One region of the Streptococcus sp. HMSC065E03 genome, then DNA from elsewhere that is predicted to be linked to it. Evidence: predicted binding sites of a transcription regulator. Region 1 holds the regulator's gene; the other holds the start of a gene.
What was found. The regulator HrcA, encoded in region 1, represses chaperone genes, less so after heat shock. The targets are predictions, from matches to a motif close to TTAGCACTCNNNNNNNNNGAGTGCTAA.
Positions count from the first base shown of each region.

Region 1 (8,034 bases):
GCTTGAACAAAGTTCAAGTCTAACTTGTAGTAGATGGTTGAGCCATCTCGTTCAAAGCGATCGCTCGGCTCAACATTGACAACAACATACAAGTCACCATAAGGTCCACCGTTAAAGCCAGCTTCTCCTTGACCAGCTAAGCGGATTTGTTGACCTGTTTCAACTCCTGCAGGAATCTTGACGTTCACGCTATGAGCTTGTTTTTCATGACCTGTTCCACGACAAGTCGTACATGGATCTTTAATTTCTTGACCACGACCATGACAGACGTCACAGGTCACTTGACGGCGCATCATCCCAAGAGGGGTTTGCGTATCCACATTGATGACTCCAGAACCATGACAGCGTCCACAGGTCACCGGACTAGTGCCTGGCTTAGCCCCAGAACCATGACAGGTATGACAGCTAGCTTCCCGATGGTACTTGACTTCTTTTTCCGCACCAAAAATCGCTTCTTCAAACTTGAGATTAACGCGGTATTGGAGGTCATCCCCTTGGCGAGGAGCATTCGGATTGCGGCTTGCACCACCACCAAAGAAGCTAGAGAAGATGTCTTCAAAGCCACCAAAACCAGCACCATCAAAGCCACCAAAACCACCTGCTCCGCCACCGAAGCCACCATTGGCACCCGCAGCACCATATTGGTCATAAGCAGCCCGTTTTTGCTCGTCACTCAAAGTCTCGTAAGCTTCTTGAACTTCCTTGTACTTTTCCTCAGCACCAGGCTCCTTGTTGATATCTGGGTGATATTTTTTAGATAATTTCCGATAGGCTTTCTTGATCTCATCTTGAGATGCATTCTTTGAAACGCCCAAACGGTCATAAAATTCAGTATTGTTCATAATTCAAGATACAAAGGGCGTTAAACGGACACAGCCAAAATAGGAGTTTTGACGACGGACGCTTGCGTCCTAGAAAAAACTATCTTTTTGGCATCGTCCGTAGCCCGTGTTCAGTTACGAACACTCTTTGTTCCTTTCTATTGATGTTGTGAATCAAACCACGATTTAAGTCGGGTTCAATTCCTTTCTTTCATTTTGAGTAAGAATTTATGGAACCCGTGTTCAGTTACGAACACTCTTTGTTCCTTTCTATAATTTTCATGTACATCTTTAGAGGGTGTTTTCTATACTTCGCTTCACTTGATCAAACTCTTGGTCCGATAGAGTAAATATCAAATCCTCTTCAGCATACTCGTTCTGTTCCTTAAAATAGTTGTCCGTATTCTCTGCCAACCCTAAACTTAGAATCACTTTTCTTGCAAACTCTTGATGGGCAAAACCGATAGCCGTAATGATCTGTTTATCTTGCACAACCACTTTCGGTTGGAAATTCTCACGTGGAAGAAATTCAAAATAATCAAAGAAGTTTTGCCAAATTCCACCTGTAAATTTCGTATCGTTCAGCAAACCTGCTTTCGCTAATAAAAGAGGCGCTGAAGAAATGGCTGCAATGAGGATATCTTGCTCACCAAGGTCCCTCAAAAACGAAATCAATTTCTCATCCTGTAGAGCAGGCCCTATATTGACCATTCCTGGCAAAATCACACAAGAATACTCTTCTATACAGATTTGATCTAGTGTTTTGGTCGGTTGACAGAGCAAGCCATCCTCAGAGACCACCATCGAATGATCTGAAGCGACATAATCAATCGTGACGTCAAAAGACAGAGCTAAAGTACTCGTTAAAGCAGTTATCTCATAAAGAGAAAAATTAGGATAAATCAAACAAAGTACTTTTTTCATACGCAACATCCTCTATTTTACCGAAAAACAGAGGCTGGGTTGCAACCTCTGGATTTCTTTTTATCATTTACTAGTTAGGCGTTTAGGAAAGGCGCCATAGCGATTGCCGTAGAATGACAATCACTTTAGTGATTAGTCATTCTTAACGCCTCACTCCCCGATTTTCAAGCTCGGGATAAAATAGTCCACTGGACTATTTTATTTTTCCGTAAACTCTCCGTCTACGACGTCATCGCCTGCGTTTCCTGCTGCTTGGGCGCCTTCTGCTCCTGCTTGGGCTTGTTGCGCTGCTGCGGCTTGTTCGTAGAGTTTAACAGCCAAGGCTTGCGCTTTTTCATTCAAGGCTTCAAGTTTCGCTTTCATTTCTTCAAGGTTACCTGATTCTTGAGCTTTCTTAAGATCATCCAATCCTGCTTGAGCTGCGTCACGTTCTGCATCAAAGCCTTTGCCTTCAGTTTCTTTGATGGTTTTTTCAGTCGCAAAGATAGCTTGGTCTACTTCGTTACGAAGGTCAACTTCTTCTTTACGTTTCTTATCTGCTTCAGCATTTGCTTCTGCGTCTTTCATCATGCGATCGATTTCTTCATCTGTCAAACCTGAGTTTGATTGGATAACAATGGTTTGTTCTTTTTGAGTTCCAAGGTCTTTCGCTTTAACAGATACGATACCGTTCTTGTCGATGTCGAATGTTACTTCGATTTGTGGGATACCACGAGGTGCAGCTGGGATATCAGTCAATTGGAAGCGTCCAAGAGTCTTGTTATCTGCTGCCATTGGGCGTTCACCTTGAAGAACGTGGATATCAACGGCTGGTTGGTTGTCTGCTGCAGTTGAGAAGACTTGTGATTTAGATGTTGGAATAGTTGTGTTACGGTCGATGAGTTTTGTGAAGACTCCACCCATTGTTTCGATACCAAGTGACAATGGCGTTACGTCAAGAAGGACAACGTCTTTCACGTCACCAGTGATCACACCACCTTGGATCGCAGCACCCATGGCAACTACTTCATCAGGGTTCACTGATTTGTTTGGTTCTTTACCAGTTTCAGCTTTAACAGCTTCTACAACGGCAGGAATACGAGTTGAACCACCGACAAGGATGACTTCGTCGATATCTGACAAGCTCAAACCTGCATCTGAAAGGGCTTGACGAACTGGAGTTTTCGTACGTTCTACAAGGTCACGAGTCAAATCGTCAAATTTTGCACGAGTCAAGGTCATCTCCAAGTGAAGAGGTCCAGCAGCGCCTGCAGTGATGAATGGCAAGCTGATTTGTGTTGAAGTCACACCAGAAAGGTCTTTCTTCGCTTTTTCAGCTGCATCTTTCAAACGTTGAAGCGCCATCTTGTCTGTTGACAAATCGATACCATTTTCTTTCTTGAATTCTGCTACCAAGTAATCGATGATTTTTTGGTCAAAGTCGTCACCACCGAGTTTGTTATCCCCTGCAGTTGCCAATACATCAAAGACACCATCACCCAATTCAAGGATAGATACGTCGAATGTACCACCACCAAGGTCGAATACCAAGATTTTTTCTTCTTTATCAGTCTTATCCAAACCGTAAGCAAGAGCTGCTGCTGTTGGTTCGTTGACGATACGTTCTACTTCAAGGCCAGCGATTTTACCAGCGTCTTTAGTTGCTTGACGTTGCGCATCGTTGAAGTAAGCAGGAACTGTGATAACTGCTTTCGTTACTTTTTCACCAAGGTAATCTTCAGCGTAACCTTTCAAGTATTGAAGGATCATAGCTGAGATTTCTTGTGGAGTGTATTCTTTTCCGTTAGCAGAAACTTTTTCAGAAGTACCCATCTTAGATTTGATAGAGATGATGGTATCTGGATTTGTAACTGCTTGACGTTTTGCAGCATCACCAACGATGATTTCACCGTTCTTGAATGACACAACAGATGGAGTTGTGCGGTTACCTTCTGGGTTTGCGATAATTTTTGATTCAGTTCCTTCAAGAACTGCTACTGCTGAGTTTGTTGTACCTAAGTCAATACCGATAATTTTAGACATATGTTTTTCTCCTTGTTATTTTTTCTCTTTTTTTCTTTCTGATACTCTTCTTAAGTGGCGACGCCGTCAGAGCTTGACTTCGTCAATCTCTTTGACTAAACTTTGAGCCTAAGGTCTCAAAGTTTGCGAAGATACCGCCACGGCGAAGAGTATCGCCTTTGGTTCGCTTCGCTCACTATTGGCAAAGCCAAACCAATGTTAATCTTTCTTTCATAGTTTAGTGTCGTTTCGGACAAGGCAGACTAGTTATAAACCACTACCATGGCTGGGCGAAGGATGCGGTCATGGAGTTTGTAGCCTTTTTGGAAGACTTGTGCGATGGTGTCTGCTGGATGTTCATCATCTGCAGGCAAGGTTTGGATGGCCATGTGGTAGTTATGGTCAAAGGCTCCGTCCGCTGGAATTTCTTCGATTCCTTCTTCTTTCAGAGCATGTACCAAACTTTCTTGGACCATTTCCAAGCCCTTCTTCACATCATCTGTCAATCCTTCGACGGCAAGGGCACGTTCGAGGTTGTCCAGTGATGGTAAGATCGCTTTTGCCAAATCTTGGCTACGGTATTTTTGTAATTGTTGACGTTCTTCATTGGCACGGCGCTGAATATTTTGCATTTCTGCATGAGCACGAAGGTATTTGTTTTCAAATTCCTCGGCACGCGCTTGTGCTTCTTCTAACTCAGAAGGTTGGTTGCTTTCCTCTACAACTTCTTCAGTTGTTTGGGCAACTTCCTCTTCTTTCACGTCTTCTTTTTTGATATCTTCTGTCAAGGCATACACCCCTTTCATTTGGTCTTAATTTACTTCATAATGGTTGCTGTTGAGGTAACGGTAGTAGTCCGTCAACTTCATAACCAGTACCCGGCCGATGACATTGACCAGGCTAATCACACGCCTGTAATCCATCTCTACGGGACCGATCACATGCATGAGGGCCATCCCACGATAAGGAACCAAGAACTTGTGGCTAATGACCGTCACATTATTCAAGGCCTTCTCTTGGGATTCTGCAACCAGGATCTGGGTCATTTGGTCTTCTGGCATTCCCCCTCGTAACTCCAAGGCTACGTGTTGGGGATTATCTAAGAACTGATAGGTCTGAAGATCGGCGTAGGCTAATGATGAAACCTTTCCTTCTACAAAGACCAGTTCTTGAAACAGTTGCGAGAAGACGTAATCAAAGAGATCCAGCACATTGTCTGTCGTCTTGAAATAGCGCTGTACAATCTGTGGAATCTCTGTCCGCAAGCGGTAGTGGATATCCAAGACTGTATTTCCAATGAAACGCTCTTGAACCAGCTGATGGAAGATTTCCAAGTCACTGGTTAAGAAATTCTTTGGAATGGCAAATTGGACGGTGACAGGCTTTGATTCATCCAAGGTTAGAACCGCTAAGGCATCGTGATTGGATAATGGAACAATTTCAAAACCAGTCAAGCGCTGACGTGTCGGTTCAACATCCTGAATCACTGCGGTGTAACCAGTCATCTGGGCTAGTAACTTAGCTGTAGCATCCAAGATATCGTCTAACTTAAAGGCTTCGAAATCAAAGGCTTTCACCACCTGGTAGACATCTTGCTCATCAATCAACTCTAGATCAAGCGAGTTCTGAACAAAATATTGAAAACCAGCTCGACTAGGCATGCGGCCACTCGAAGTGTGGGCCTTTTCTAGTAAGCCTTGTTTTTCGAGGGCAGCCATGTCGTTTCGAATGGTCGCGCTACTGGATTGAATCACATCTTGTAGCGCTTTTGAACCGACTGGTTCGTGGGTCTTGGTAAAGATATCGACGACAAGATTGAGAATCTCATTTTGACGTTCTGTAACCATGACCTCACCTCTCTTTCATTTTTTAGCACTCTAAACACTCAAGTGCTAAACCTTGATTCTATTATACACCCATCCAAAAGAAAGTCAAGAGAAAAATCCAAAAAATTAGCACTCTTTTTTCAAGAGTGCTAAAAATCATTCTTAAGACCTAGAGAAGTGAATCTCCTCTTATTTGCCAGCCTTTTTCAATAGCTGAATATATTCTTCCAATACTAGCTGATGCTTGGCCATATACTGAGCATTTTCTACGCCAACATAACGGAAATGCCAATTCTCAAAATTCACACCCGTGATGTTGCTCTTCCCATCTGGGTAGCGAAGAACAAAGCCATATTGCGGTGCGATGGCAGCCAGCTGCATGCCCAGCTCATCACTTTGACCAGCTTCAACACTCATATCAATCGCAAGCCCTGTCTGGTGTTCACTCGCACCAGGGACCTGTACCTGGGTCTGCACCTGCTTTTCAGCTTCTTCGTGCGAAAGGCCGCTAGCCTCTAGTTGCGCAACACGTTCATTATAGAGCTCTGTTTGCTCGGCCACACTTCGATAGCCTGATATCAAGGTTTCTTCTGGGGCAATTTTTCGAGCCGCTTCTAAAAATTGACGAGTTGGTTCTACAATCCGACTATCCACTTTGATAGCATCCACATCTGTCAATTGCGGGTTCAGCTCAGGCTTCACATTGTCACGATTAACCAAGATCAACTGCCAGTCTTTGGTCGAAACGGCTGGTAAATCTGATTTTTCTTCCTTTTTCTTAGAAGAAGAGGGAGTCGTTACAGCTGTTTTTTTAGCCTTCCAAAACTGAAGCCCTGAAAACAAGCTCGGTTTTGCTAAATAAGCACCAATTCCTGATCCAAGGACCACAAGAAGAAAGAAACTCAATAGGTAGGGCCACCATTTCTTACGTTTTTTTCTTGCGCGTCTATACTTATTCGTCATGGCTACCCTCTAGAAGTTTTGCTCCAACCTTACGATAAGACATATCCCCAATCTTTTCAATACTGAAAGCACCATCCTCATAGGCCAAAACCGTCACGCTTCCGTTGTCCAAGACCAATTCTTCGACCGCTTTTGGATCGATGAGATAAATCAAGGTCGTAATCGTCATGCCATGGCTAACCACAATAGCATTGCCACCGCCAGCTGCTTCTACTTCTTTTGCGATAGCTTCAAATCCTTCTAGGATCCGGCCACTCAAGGTACCCCAGGATTCAGCCCATCCAGTGGTATCCACTTCGACGATCCCTTCTGCTAGCTCCATCAGGCTCAACTGATGGAAATCATCGACCTTAAAGACACGGGGTAAAACTCCCATGAAGAGATCGCCATCATAAGCACCGTCAAAACTACCAAAACACCACTCGCGGATCCGTTTGTCATAACGATAAGGGATTTTTCCTGTCAGACCGAGTTCTTGAAGAATAATTCCCATGGTTTGAATGGTGCGTCCAGAATCACTCGAAACAGCCTCTTCAAAAGAAAGCCCAGCTTCCTTGAGACCAAGTCCTAATTCTCGAATCCCACGCTCCCCTGCTTCTGTCAGCGGAGTGTCTGACCAGCCCTGTGCTCGCCCAATGGTATTAAACATGGTTTTTCCATGACGAGCAATATATAATCTGGTTTTTGTCATTGTATTACCTCCGTATGTATCTCTTTCATTATATCATTTTTTGCAAAAAGAAAGTAGGAAAGCTCTTACAAGTTTTGAGAAAAAGAAAAGGCCATGACCAAAGGGTCAGCCTTTCAGGACGGACTAGGATTCTTGCAAGCTTTCACCGACCTCACGGTAACTGCTATCTCCAACCCCCTTAACCGTCAATTTTCCATCTTCATATTCTACAAGGGTAACACTACCGTTTGAAAGAGGCAGATTGAGATTTGGTTTTCCTTCGATCAAGCAGACTAAGGTCTGAATGGTCCAACTATGGCTGACCACCAAGGCATTGCCTCCACCATTTTCTTCTACTTCTTTAGCAATAGCTTCAAAACCTTCTAGGATTCGGTTTTTCAAGACTTCCCATGGTTCAGCCCAATTTGCTGTGTCCACTTGGCAAATTCCATTGGCCAAGTCTTCCAAGGTCAAAGTCTTATAGTCTTCTACATCTAGCACGCGCGGCACGACACCGTGAAAGAGCTCCCCACCGTAGGCCCCATCAAAGCTACCAAAACACCACTCGCGGATCCGTTTGTCAAAGCAGTAAGGAATCTGGTCTTTCAAGCCCAATTCATCGAGAATGATCCCCATGGTCTGAATGGCACGACCTGAATCACTGGAGTATGCTCGAGCAAACTCTAAAGCAGACTCACGTAAGCCAATTCCTAGAGCCTGAATCCCTCGTTCTCCTTCTGCTGTCAAGGGCGTATCGGACCAGCCTTGAGCACGACCAATGGTATTAAACATGGTTCTCCCATGACGAATCACAAATAATCTTGTTTTA
Region 1 is NZ_KV818846.1:66,122-74,155, reverse strand. It holds gene dnaJ (molecular chaperone DnaJ) at 1-842, opposite strand, end outside; gene HMPREF3002_RS02665 (DJ-1/PfpI family protein) at 1,113-1,745, opposite strand; gene dnaK (molecular chaperone DnaK) at 1,944-3,767, opposite strand; gene grpE (nucleotide exchange factor GrpE) at 4,010-4,534, opposite strand; gene hrcA (heat-inducible transcriptional repressor HrcA) at 4,559-5,593, opposite strand; gene HMPREF3002_RS02645 (M15 family metallopeptidase) at 5,762-6,535, opposite strand; gene HMPREF3002_RS02640 (histidine phosphatase family protein) at 6,525-7,226, opposite strand; gene HMPREF3002_RS02635 (histidine phosphatase family protein) at 7,350-8,034, opposite strand, start outside.

Region 2 (8,034 bases), on a different contig from region 1:
TTTGAGCTAGTAAGACGATTAGCCAGACCGCACAATAGCGGCTGGCGTCAAATGATGAGAGTCATAGCCTCAATCATTTGTAGCGGTTACGACGCGAAAAAGGGAGGAACGATACTTTCCTCCCTTTGAGCTAGTAAGACACTTCGGCAAGGCACCATGGTGCTTGCCATAACAATAAATGCACCTGATAAATTAACCAAGGGGTTACGACGTGAAAAGGGAGGAACGATATTTTCCTCCCTTTGAGCTAGTAAGATGATTAGGTAGGCCGCAACATAGCGGCTACCGTCCAATGATTCGGTGCTTTAGCACCAATCATTGGTATCAGGTTACATCATCCCGCCCATCATGCTTGGATCCATTCCTGGTCCTGCTGGGGCTGCTGGTTCTGGTTTGTTGGCTACGACTGCTTCGGTCGTCAAGATCAGACTCGCTACGGAAGCGGCGTTTTGAAGGGCTGAACGGCTCACTTTGACAGGGTCGATGATTCCTGCATCAATCATATTCACCCATTCACCTGTTGCGGCATTGAAACCTGTTCCGACTTCGGCATTTTTCAAGCGATCAATCACAATAGATCCTTCATAACCGGCATTGTGAGCAATTTGGCGCACGGGTTCTTCCAAAGCACGAAGAACGATATTGCGTCCGGTTGCTTCATCCCCTTCCAATTCAAGGGCTGCGACTGCAGAGATAACATTGACAAGAGCTGTACCACCTCCGGCAACGATCCCTTCTTCAACGGCTGCGCGAGTCGCATTAAGGGCATCTTCGATACGGAGTTTCATTTCTTTCAATTCTGTTTCTGTTGCAGCACCGACCTTGATTACGGCAACACCACCAGACAATTTAGCCAAACGTTCTTGTAATTTTTCACGGTCAAATTCAGAGGTTGTGGTTTCGATTTGTGACTTGATAACCGCCACACGGTTAGCGATCGCTTCTGGGTTACCAGAACCTTCGACAATGACAGTACTGTCTTTATCGACTGACACTTTAGCTGCTTGACCAAGTGCTTCAATGGTTGCATCTTTCAATTCCAAACCAAGGTCATCTGTAATGACTGTACCACCTGTCAAGATGGCAATGTCTTCTAGCATGGCTTTGCGGCGATCTCCAAATCCTGGTGCCTTGACAGCTACGACATTAAAGGTACCGCGGATCTTGTTCAAGACAAGTGTTGGAAGAGCTTCGCCATCGACATCATCAGCGATGATCAAGAGTGGACGGTTGCTTTGAAGAATGCTTTCCAACAATGGCAAGATTTCTTGGATATTTGAAATCTTCTTGTCAGTGATCAAAATGTATGGATTTTCAAGGTCTGCCACCATTTTTTCATTATCAGTGACCATGTATTGTGAGAGGTAACCACGGTCAAATTGCATGCCTTCAACGACTTCCAGTTCTGTCTCCATTCCACGAGACTCTTCAATGGTGATGACCCCATCTTTGCCAACTTTTTCCATGGCTTCAGAGATGTACTCACCGACTTTTTCAGAACGAGAAGACACAGCAGCTACTTGAGCAATGGCTTCCTTGCTCGATACTGGGATCGCATTGTTTTTCAAAGCTTCTACTGCTGTTGCAACAGCGGTCTCAATCCCACGGCGGATGCCAATTGGGTTAGCTCCTGCAGTGACGTTTTTGATTCCTTCACGGACGATGGCTTGAGTCAAAACAGTTGCGGTTGTTGTACCGTCACCTGCGATATCATTAGTCTTAGAAGCCACTTCTGACACCAATTTGGCACCCATATTTTCAAAATGATCTTCCAATTCGATTTCTTTTGCGATAGTTACCCCATCATTTGTGATCAAGGGTGAACCAAATGATTTTTCAAGAACAACATTGCGTCCTTTAGGGCCCAACGTAACTTTCACTGTATCTGCTAAGACATCGACACCACGGACCATTGCAGAACGTGCATCAGATGAAAATTTAATATCTTTTGCCATTTCTCTTACCTCTTTCTTCTCTTACTCTACAATTGCAAGAATGTTCGCTGTTCCAACGATGGTGTAGGTTTCTTCCCCATCTTTCACTTCAATTCCTGCATGGCTTTCAACCAAAACGTGATCTCCTGCTTTTACAGCTGGGGCGATGAGTTCGCCACTTAGGGTACGCACACCTTCACCAACGGCCACTACTTCAGCTGTTTTTGTATCAGCCTTGCTCGCACCGGCGAGGACAAAACCTCCAACAGTCTGTTCTTTTTCTTCTACTTTTAAGACCACACGGTCTCCTAATGGTTTTAACATATTCATTCCTCCATACGTGTTTTTAGCACTCTCTATACACAAGTGCTAACTTATGTTTCTATTGTATCACTTGGTCAGAAATAGTCAAGAAAAAAACACCTCAAAAATAAATGAGATGCTTCTAAAATTTCAATTTAAAATTGTCAATTTTTGATTGAAATCATCGATCACTTTTTGAAGATTGATCCGCCCGCGGTAGATGCCATATCCAAAAACAATCATGCCTAAAATTCCAACCAAAGCTAGTAAAATCCCGAGGATCAAGAGTGGGAGGAAACTTTTGTGAAAGAGATAGATCAATACCACACCAATACTGGCAATGATAAAGAGTAAGCTAAACCAACGTCCAAGGTTTTCAAGCATGTGGCGTTGGTACTTGATTTCTGTTTCATATCCATTGACAAGTTCTTGTTTTGTAACCATGGGATTCCTCCTAATAAAAATTGAGAATGAAGTGCAAGTAAAGGAGGTCCATTCACTTCATTCTCAAAAACTCCTACTAGCAAATTCGTTTGTTCTTTACCTTAGTATTTAAGATGTGGGTCAAAGATACCAAGGGCAACACCGATCAAAGCAACTACAACGAGAAGTAACATAACTTTGTTTGGTGAAATTTTTTTCTTAGACATCAACCACCAGCAAAGAGTGATGAAGGCTGCTGTCAAGAGACCTGGATAAACACCATCGATCTTTTCTTGGATGTTCAAGAAGACTTTTCCTTCAGAATTCTTGAATTGAAGGGCTGTTGTAACAGATACCCAAGTAGCTGCTACGGCACCGATAACCATACCACCGACAACGCTGATCGCTTTACGAAGAGCTTGTCCTTTTGGTCCTACAAGGAATTCAACGGCTTTATCCCCTAATTGGTAACCTTTGAAGAAGGCAAAGCGCATACCAAAGTAGACTAAGAGGTTCCATACGACGATGTAGAAGAGAGCACCAGCGACGTTACCACCTTTAGAAAGTCCAAGGGCAATCCCTAATAGAACTGGAATCAAGGTACCAACGACCAATGAGTCACCAATACCAGCGATTGGTCCCATCAAACCGGCACGCATACCGTTGATGGTTTCGCCATCTACTGCATCTCCGTTTGCACGCGCTTCTTCCAAACCAGCTGTGATCCCTACAACAAGAGATCCAAGTTGTGGTTCAGTGTTGAAGAAGGCCGTATAGGTTTGCATAGCATCCTTTTGTTCTTCTTTTGTATCATACATTTCTTCTACGATTGGAAGCATAGAAGTCAAGTACCCGAAGGTTTGCATATGTTCTTGAGAGAAACAAGTCAAATGACCATAATACCAATGATGGAATGCTTTTGCTAATGTTTTCTTTGAAATTTTCTTTCTATCAGCCATTTTAAATATCCTCCTCATCATCGTCTTGGTCCACCACTCCGGCTGGAGCAGCTTTCATCGATTTGATCACTTCAAGTTCATAGTAGATTACTGCAAAGATTAATGAAACAACGGCACTGGATACCAAGTTCAATCCGAGAGATTTTGCCAAGGTAAATCCAACAAAGAATGGAATGAAGTCAGTTGCTTCTGTAACAATTTGTTTCAACAAGATGGCAATACCGACACATGGGAGAAGAGCACCGACTGTAAAGAGGGCTTTCATCCAGTAACCATCCATAGGAAGGTATTGTTTCATCAAATCAACCATGTTTTCACCGTATTTGGTGATAATCATTGTTGGAAGGAAAGAGAAGAGGAAGTGAGAGATCCAAGGGTAAACCCAGTCAACTGCGTAGAGTTTTTTGAAGTTTCCTTCTTCAACGGCTTTCCAACCAATGTGTTGCCAAACCAAGTTCATAGTAGCGGTACCGTAGAAAAGAACTGTACCAATTGTCCCAACGGCTGCACCGATTGGAGCTGCAGCTGCGGCGATTCCTGCTTCATCTGTGATGTTATTAGCATGCACAAACAAGATAGCAAGAGGAACACCGATGTAAGAGATGGCACGCACATCGGCAGATACGGTACCACCAGGTGTTACCAAGGCGATATAAACGACTTGAAGGGCAACCCCGACCATAATACCGGTTGTCACATCTCCAAGAATTAAACCTGAAATCAACCCACCGATCAAGGGACGACCGAGTGTATAGTTCCCGATACTGGAACCTCCCATACCAGGCATTGAAGACAAGCTGGCGAAAATACCAAGCAAGATTGCTTGAATCCATGAAATTGTCATAACAAACGCTCCTTTTGTTTGTAAATTTATTTACCTAACAGATCAGACTGTTAGTTCTAAAAACCAAATTTTGATTTGAAATCATCCCAATAACCGATGGAAACATCTGGCAACAATTGGAATTTCACCTTGTAGCCTGCTGCTTGAATAGCTTGGAAGGCTTCTGCTTCTTCCTGAGTGATGGATTGGTTATTTCCCAATTTCACAGCTCCAGGACGATCATTTGCAGGGCCAACAATGATTTCTTTGACATCACCTGGGACAAACCCTTGGTCGACCAAAATTTCCTTCATATCGATTGGATTTTTGGTGATCAAGAAGTAACGACTATCTGATTCTGTTACTTTTGCTGATTTTTCTTTAAAGGCTTCCTTTGTCCATACAAAGGTTTTCTTGTCTGATGCGCCTTTGTAAGCTTGAATCAAAACCTTGTTTGATGCTGCTGCATCGTTTACGGCAATCAAACCATCACATGGTTTTTCTTTTGCCCAGCGTGTGACTGTCTGACCGTGAATCATGCGGTCATCAATCCGTACAAATGTTACTACCATAAGGTACCTCCCTATTAAATATCGTCATCATCTTCTTCAGCACCAGCGGCTGAAATTTCAAAAGGCTGTAGTGCAGATCGTGCTTCTGATAAGATGGTGGCTGACAAATCGTCTCCATCCAACACATCCTTCATCACAACTGCCGTCAAGGCCATGGTAAGGTTCATCCCACCAAGGATCAAGGCTCCATCGAGCTTTCCAGCTTCTTCTAGAACCGTGGCTGCAGTGGTTAATGGACTACCACCTACGATATCTGCCAAGACCAAAACAGAATCATCAGCTGTCAATCCTGAAATGCTCTCTCTGAAATCAACTGCGAAGTCATCAACTGATTTTCCTTCTTTGAGTCCAACTGCGATGACCTGATCCAACTTGTCACCAGCAAACATGGCTAGTGATGTTTTTAGACCTTCTGCCAGTCCACCATGACTGACCAAAATGAGGTATTTCATTTTGCTACGCCTCCTTTATTTGACTCTATTGTAGACTATTTGAAAGCGCTTTTACATTGTCAAATGTCACATTCCCAATATGACATTTAGCAATAAAAAAATGACATCTGTCACTTGACAAAATGCCATCTTATTTTACTCTAAACTCCTACCTGTAGACTACTTTCAATCTCCCTCTGAATTTGAGGCAAGCGGTTCTCGACATCCTGATCACGCAAGGCATTGCCAATCAAGTAATCTAGCTTTTCTAGCACCTCTTTTGAGACATTTTTCGGACTACTTTCAACAGCTTGTTCCATGATGCGGTTCAAGGTCTGATTGGTCAAGGAATCTGTTCCAAAATCATCCACCTGCAAAAGGTCTTTACTAGAGCGACTCTTGACTACCTGTGGCATGACAGAGATTCCTTGGGATTGGGCAAAGAGGGTTTGTTGAATTTCTGGATCCTCTGTTAAGAGTTGCATCAATTCCCAAGCCAACTTGGAATGAGAACTCCGAGCTGACATAGCAAAAGAAGTCGTCGTGACCAAGGTTGCCTTGGTCGTTTTTGACTTAGCAGGCATCGGGATACAGGTCCAGGTGAAGTTTGAATATTTTGAAACGTGGTAGGGATAAGGTTTATAGGTCCGATATTGGGCCAAGGTCATGGGATAGAAGGCGACTTTCCCCTGGTCAAAATCTTTAGAGCTCACCTTGTAATTTTTATTTAGATCTTCCAATTTTTGCAGAAAAGTCAAAGATTCTTTGACTTCTGGAGCTGTCAGCTTGAGCATGCCTCCTTGGAAGAGATGACCTCCATTTGCCGCCAAGGCTTCTTTCCAGGTGTATTCTGTACTCCCAAATTGGTCCAATTGCCCATCCCCATTGGTATCTTTGGTTAGTTTCTTGCAAATCGTATAGAACTCTTCAAGGGTCCAGCCTTCTTTGGGAACCGCGATACCTTCTTTATCCAAGAGATCTTTATTGACACACATCAAAATCGGATTGCTTTCATAAGGTAAGGCATAGGTTTGCCCCTGATAGACACCGGATTCAAAGGCAACGGGATAAAAGGCCGCTTGATCTTTTCGATCCATATAGCCGTTTAACTTTTCTAGCACGCCTCGCGCTGCTAATAAGGAAAGATCTTGCTCAGAGACCATAAACACATCCGGCGTCTTTCCTGAGACAATCTTTTCAGAGAGCCAGTCTGAATAATCTGACTGCGGAATCCCGTTTTCATACTCCACACGGACGTGGGGATGGGATTTTTCAAATTTTTGAATCGCACGATCCAAGGCATGGGAACGTTGACTGGTCGGCACATCCCAGCTAGAACCTGCATAAAGGCCGATATGGAGGACGGTCGGTTGCTGTTTCCACCAATAGAAACCCGCACTCGCACAGAGCGCAACAAGGAGACCGATCCCCCAACAAAGATGCTTTCGCTTCAATTTCATTCTGTATTTCCTTTAGAAAAATCACGTCTCGTCACTCCTGTTTGGACTGACCAGATCGCTAATTGCGTTCGATCTCGTAGGTTTAATTTCGCCAAAATCGTTGATAAGTAATTGCGCACGGTTCCTTCTGACAAGAAGAGTTTGGCCGCAATTTCTTTATTGGACTCCCCATAGCCGACTTCTTGGATAATGCGCCATTCCGTCGTGCTCAAATCCTTGACATTGTCCTCATCTACAGCAATAGAGAAGTTGGTTTTGGCCATTTGTGAGAAAATTTGAAAGACTTTACTAGCGATATTCGGGTTGATCATGGCTCCGCCTTGATGCACCACCTTAATCGCTTCATAGAGTTCCTCTGTCGAGGCTCCCTTTAAAAGATAACCTGAAGCACCATACTTGAGCGCACTATAGATAAATTCATCATCGTCAAAAGTTGTCAAAATAATAATTTTGATATCCGGATAGTGCTCTTTGACTTCTTTTGTCGCCAAAACCCCATCCATGCCTGGCATCCGAATATCCATTAAGATCAGGTCAGGATGTGTCTGTGGAATGCTAGACAAGACGTGATTCCCATCTTCCACTGTGGCCACCACTTCGATATCGGGGTGGGCTGACAAAATAATTTTCAGAGATTCTCGAATCAAGGCCTGGTCATCTGCCACCATTACTTTTATCACCATCTCTATCTCCCTTCTTTATATTTCGGTAAACTGACGCGCGTGAAAAATCCATCGCGGCTTTCAAATTGAAGCTGTCCTCCCAGGATGGAAATACGCTCCATCATCTGTTTGAGTCCATAGCCATAGGTCAAGGTTTCAAACCCAACCCCATTGTCCTGCAACTCGATCAGGTAATCTTCTTCATCCTCAAAAAAATGAAGGCTCATCTGACTGGCATGACCGTGGCGAACCGCATTGGTCATAGACTCTTGGATCACACGAAAGATCGTATCTTCAATCATGACGTCCATATCGACATCGACCCATTCATAATGTAAATCAACCTGCAAGTTGGAAAGTGTCTGGTACTCGCGGATCATCTTTTCCAAAGCATCTTTGAGGGTTCGTCCCTCAAGGGCACCTGGACGGAGGCGGTTGAGAGAGCCCCTCACATCCTGGATCCCTTC
Region 2 is NZ_KV818837.1:65,700-73,733, reverse strand. It holds gene groL (chaperonin GroEL) at 330-1,955, opposite strand; gene groES (co-chaperone GroES) at 1,977-2,258, opposite strand; gene HMPREF3002_RS00455 (hypothetical protein) at 2,388-2,681, opposite strand; gene HMPREF3002_RS00450 (PTS system mannose/fructose/sorbose family transporter subunit IID) at 2,783-3,637, opposite strand; gene HMPREF3002_RS00445 (PTS mannose/fructose/sorbose/N-acetylgalactosamine transporter subunit IIC) at 3,621-4,463, opposite strand; gene HMPREF3002_RS00440 (PTS sugar transporter subunit IIB) at 4,520-5,014, opposite strand; gene HMPREF3002_RS00435 (PTS sugar transporter subunit IIA) at 5,029-5,466, opposite strand; gene HMPREF3002_RS00430 (ABC transporter substrate-binding protein) at 5,607-6,905, opposite strand; gene HMPREF3002_RS00425 (response regulator transcription factor) at 6,902-7,585, opposite strand; gene HMPREF3002_RS00420 (sensor histidine kinase) at 7,591-8,034, opposite strand, start outside.
Region 2: the regulator HrcA is predicted to act here: its motif matches at 2,281-2,307, upstream of groES (co-chaperone GroES).